2 regions of the Streptomyces sp. NPDC101152 genome follow, and region 1 is predicted to be linked to the other one. Evidence: predicted binding sites of a transcription regulator. Region 1 holds the regulator's gene; the other holds the start of a gene.
What was found. The regulator HrcA, encoded in region 1, represses chaperone genes, less so after heat shock. The targets are predictions, from matches to a motif close to TTNGCACTCNGNNNNNCNGAGTGCNAA.
Positions count from the first base shown of each region.

Region 2: a site for HrcA is predicted at 1,042-1,068, ahead of groL (chaperonin GroEL). Genes of this name have one in related genera too.

Region 1 covers NZ_JBIWPO010000009.1:105,950-108,345, forward strand. The annotation lists gene dnaJ (molecular chaperone DnaJ) at 1-476, opposite strand, end outside; gene hrcA (heat-inducible transcriptional repressor HrcA) at 477-1,493, opposite strand; gene ACIRVK_RS14775 (MBL fold metallo-hydrolase) at 1,643-2,374, shown strand.
Region 2 covers NZ_JBIWPO010000052.1:18,967-21,362, forward strand. The annotation lists gene ACIRVK_RS37995 (MoaD/ThiS family protein) at 1-158, shown strand, start outside; gene ACIRVK_RS38000 (cold-shock protein) at 601-807, shown strand; gene groL (chaperonin GroEL) at 1,232-2,396, shown strand, end outside.

The sequences.
Region 1 (2,396 bases):
GTCTGCGCGGAGGTGCCGGGGGCCGCCCCCTCGCCGTTGCAGGTGGTGCAGACGATCGCGGTGTCGACCTGGATGTCCTTCGTGGTGCCGAAGGCCGCCTCGTCGAGCTCGATCTCCAGCCGGATCATCGCGTCCTGGCCGCGCCGGGTGCGTGAGCGTGGGCCGCGCTGGGACGCCGTGCCGAAGAACGCGTCCATGATGTCCGAGAAGTTCCCGAAGCCGCCGGCGCCGAAGCCGCCCGCGCCACCGCCGCCCGCCTGCGAGAGCGGGTCGCCGCCGAGGTCGTAGACCTGCTTCTTCTGCGGGTCCGAGAGCACCTCGTAGGCGGCGTTGATCTCCTTGAACCGCTCCTGGGTCTTCGGGTCCGGGTTGACGTCCGGGTGCAGCTCGCGTGCGAGCCGCCGGAAGGCCTTCTTGATCTCTTCCTGCGACGCGTCGCGGCGCACGCCGAGAACGGCGTAGTAGTCCGTGGCCACTTACGACTCCGCCAGGATCTGTCCGACGTACCGTGCCACCGCTCGTACCGCTCCCATCGTTCCCGGGTAATCCATGCGGGTCGGTCCGACCACGCCGAGTTTGGCGACTGCCTCGCCGCCCGAACCGTAGCCGACGGAGACCACGGAGGTGGAGTTGAGTCCCTCGTAGGCGTTCTCGTGACCGATGCGTACGGTCATGCCCGAATCCCCGGCCTCGCCCAGCAGCTTGAGGAGCACGACCTGCTCCTCCAGCGCCTCCAGAACGGGCCGGATGGTGAGGGGGAAGTCATGGGCGAAGCGGGTCAGATTGGCGGTTCCGCCGATCATCAGCCGCTCCTCGTTCTCCTCGACGAGCGTCTCCAGGAGGGTGGAGAGCACCGTCGCAACGGTACCCCGGTCCTCCAGGTCGAAGCCCTCGGGGAGGTCCTCCACGAGTCGGGGGACGTCCGTGAAGCGCCGTCCCGCGACCCGGCTGTTGAGCCGCGCCCGCAGGTCCGCGAGCGAGGCCTCGCCGAAGGGCGCGGGGCAGTCGACCATCCGCTGCTCGACCCGGCCGGTGTCCGTGATCAGCACGAGCATCACGCGCGCGGGGGCGAGCGAGAGCAGCTCCACGTGCCGCACGGTCGAGCGGGTCAGCGACGGGTACTGCACGACGGCGACCTGCCGGGTCAGCTGCGCGAGCAGCCGCACGGTCCGCGCGACGACGTCGTCGAGATCGACGGCGCCGTCGAGGAAGTTCTGGATCGCGCGCCGCTCGGGGCCGGTCATCGGCTTGACGCCGGCGAGCTTGTCGACGAAGAGGCGGTACCCCTTGTCCGTGGGGATCCGCCCGGCGCTGGTGTGCGGCTGGGCGATGAACCCCTCGTCCTCGAGGGCCGCCATGTCGTTGCGGACGGTCGCCGGGGACACCCCGAGGTTGTGCCGCTCGGTCAGGGCCTTCGACCCGACCGGCTCCTCGGTGCCGACGTAGTCCTGGACGATGGCGCGCAGCACCTGAAGCCGTCGCTCGTTCAGCATGCGCACACCTCCAGCAGTCGTCCCCTCGGCACTTCGCCTGGCACTCTGTCCGTCCGAGTGCCAGCGTTCCCCGGCCCAGTGTACGGCGGTGGGGTACACCCGCGGCAAGGTCGGCCCGGGTTGCCGGGGCGTACGGCTAGCGTCGCGGTATGACGGTGACTTGGGAAGAGCTGGGGTGGGAGCGGGTGGCGGCGGGGGTCGGGCGGTGCCGGCTGCCGAGGTGGGACTGCACGGCGGGGCTGGTCGTCGGGGCGGACACGGCACTGGTGATCGACGCGGGGTCGAGCCTCGCCGAGGGGGCGCGGCTGCGGACCCGGGCCGAGGAACTCGCCGGTCGCCGTGTGACCCATCTCGCGCTGACCCACCCCCACTTCGACCACGTCCTCGGCGCGGCGGCCTTCGCGGGCGCGGAGGTGTTCGGCGCGGTGGGCATGGACACGGTGTTCGGCGCCCGGCACGGGCGCGAGGAGCTGATCGCGGACGCGGTGCGGGGCGGCCTGGACGCCGACGCGGCGGAGGAGGCCGCGGCTGCCCTCGTCCCGCCCCGTCATCAGGTCTCCGGCGAGTGGACCCTCGACCTGGGCGGCGGCCGGCAGGTCCTGCTGGCGAACGTCGGCCCCGGCCACACGGCCCACGATCTCGCCGTCCTGGTTCCCGGCTCGCCGGAGGTGGTCTTCTGCGGCGACCTGGTGGAGGAGTCCGGCGAACCGCAGGCGGGGCCGGACGCCGTGCCGTCCCGCTGGCCGGCCGCCCTCGACCGGCTGCTGGCCCTGGGCGGCGAGGACGCGCTGTACGTGCCCGGTCACGGAGCGGTGGTGGACGCCGGCTTCGTACGGGCGCAACGGGACGCGCTCGCAACGCGTTTCGGCGTGTCTACGTGATCGCCCGCCGGCTTCTCCTATC
Region 2 (2,396 bases), on a different contig from region 1:
CCGGGATCGCCGCCCGGGTGCTGGACGACCAGGGCAAGCTGCGGCGGTTCGTCAACGTGTACGTGAACGATGACGACGTGCGGTTCGAGCAGGGGCTGGAGACGGCCACCCCGGACGGTGCCGGTGTCTCGATCATCCCCGCCGTGGCCGGCGGCTGACCGAATGACCGAACATTACCTTCGGTAACAGGGATTACCGAGTGTTCATCGAATTGCCCCCTCCGTGCGAGAAACGGAGGGGGCAATTCTGTATGGTTGAGCACGGTACAGTTGGGGAACCTGCCGCCTTCCGCACTCCGAACGCCTGGGAACAGCGGCTCCGGATGCGATGAGAAGTAGCCAAAGTGTGCGCGTCTTTTGCGGCTTATGCGCCCTTTGTGGGGCCCGACTTGCCCTGAATTCGGGCGAATTCTCGCTACATTCCGGACCCCTGCCGTCCAGAATTCTCGTCCGATTGACCTGTTGCAGACGGCAGTTGGACAGATACATTCAGCCGCGGTCGACGCGTTCCGGCGCACGCCCCCAAACCGTGGGGGGTGAGGTCTGACCCGGATCCGCGAAGTGCGGATCTGTGCAAGGGCCAGTAATAGGGGAGTTAGGCATGGCTCAGGGCACCGTCAAGTGGTTCAACGCGGAGAAGGGGTACGGCTTCATCGCGGTCGACGGTGGTGCGGATGTTTTCGTCCACTACAGCGCCATCCAGATGGACGGGTACCGCACCCTGGAAGAGGGTCAGCGGGTCGATTTCGAGATCTCGCAGGGCCAGAAGGGGCCGCAGGCGGACATGGTCCGGCTGGCGACCAGCTGAAGCACGCGCCGGGTAGATAGCAGCGTCGTTCTTCTGTTCTTCGGAGGGCTCGTACCCCATGGGGAGTCATGGGTACGGGCCCTCCGGCATGTCTCCAGGCAGGCCTCGGTGCGTGCGACGGGCATGTCTGCGTCAGGCCGGATCCCGTACGAGTCCTGGCCGGTCTCCCAGAGGCGCTTGCGCCCGCCCGTCACCCGACCACCACCCCTCAACGAGCCCGCTTCGCGGGCGCGCCTTGCACTCGGGCATGCCGAGTGCTAATCATTGGCGTTAGCACTCTGAAGGTGAGAGTGACAAAGAAGGACCGGGTCGGTGAGGCCCGCAGGCCGGGTGGGGCAAGGAACCCATGGGTCGGCGAGCCGTCCGTCGCGGGCGCGGGCGCGGTCCGAAGGAATCACCCCCAGTCCTGGAGGGACCACTTCACATGGCCAAGATCATCGCGTTCGACGAGGAGGCGCGGCGCGGCCTCGAGCGCGGCATGAACCAGCTCGCGGACGCCGTGAAGGTGACGCTCGGCCCCAAGGGCCGCAACGTCGTCCTCGAGAAGAAGTGGGGCGCCCCCACGATCACCAACGATGGTGTCTCCATCGCCAAGGAGATCGAGCTCGAGGACCCGTACGAGAAGATCGGCGCCGAGCTGGTCAAGGAAGTCGCCAAGAAGACGGACGACGTCGCCGGTGACGGTACGACCACCGCGACCGTGCTCGCCCAGGCCCTGGTCAAGGAGGGCCTGCGCAACGTAGCCGCCGGCGCCAACCCGATGGCCCTCAAGCGCGGTATCGAGAAGGCCGTCGAGGCCGTCTCCGGTGCCCTGCTCGAGCAGGCGAAGGACGTCGAGACCAAGGAGCAGATCGCCTCCACGGCCTCCATCTCCGCCGCCGACACCCAGATCGGCGAGCTCATCGCCGAGGCCATGGACAAGGTCGGCAAGGAAGGCGTCATCACCGTCGAGGAGTCCCAGACCTTCGGTCTGGAGCTGGAGCTCACCGAGGGTATGCGCTTCGACAAGGGCTACATCTCGGCGTACTTCGCCACCGACATGGAGCGTATGGAGGCCGTCCTCGACGACCCGTACATCCTGATCGCCAACTCCAAGATCTCCTCGGTCAAGGACCTGCTCCCGCTCCTGGAGAAGGTCATGCAGTCGGGCAAGCCGCTGCTGATCATCGCCGAGGACGTCGAGGGCGAGGCCCTGTCGACCCTGGTCGTCAACAAGATCCGCGGCACCTTCAAGTCCGTCGCCGTCAAGGCCCCGGGCTTCGGCGACCGCCGCAAGGCCATGCTCGGCGACATCGCCATCCTCACGGGCGGCGAGGTCATCTCCGAGGAGGTCGGCCTCAAGCTGGAGAACGCCACCCTCGACCTGCTGGGCAAGGCCCGCAAGGTGGTCATCACCAAGGACGAGACCACCATCGTCGACGGGGCCGGCGCCAGCGACCAGGTCGCGGGCCGCGTGAACCAGATCCGCGCCGAGATCGAGAACAGCGACTCGGACTACGACCGCGAGAAGCTGCAGGAGCGCCTGGCGAAGCTCGCCGGCGGTGTCGCGGTCATCAAGGCCGGTGCCGCCACCGAGGTGGAGCTCAAGG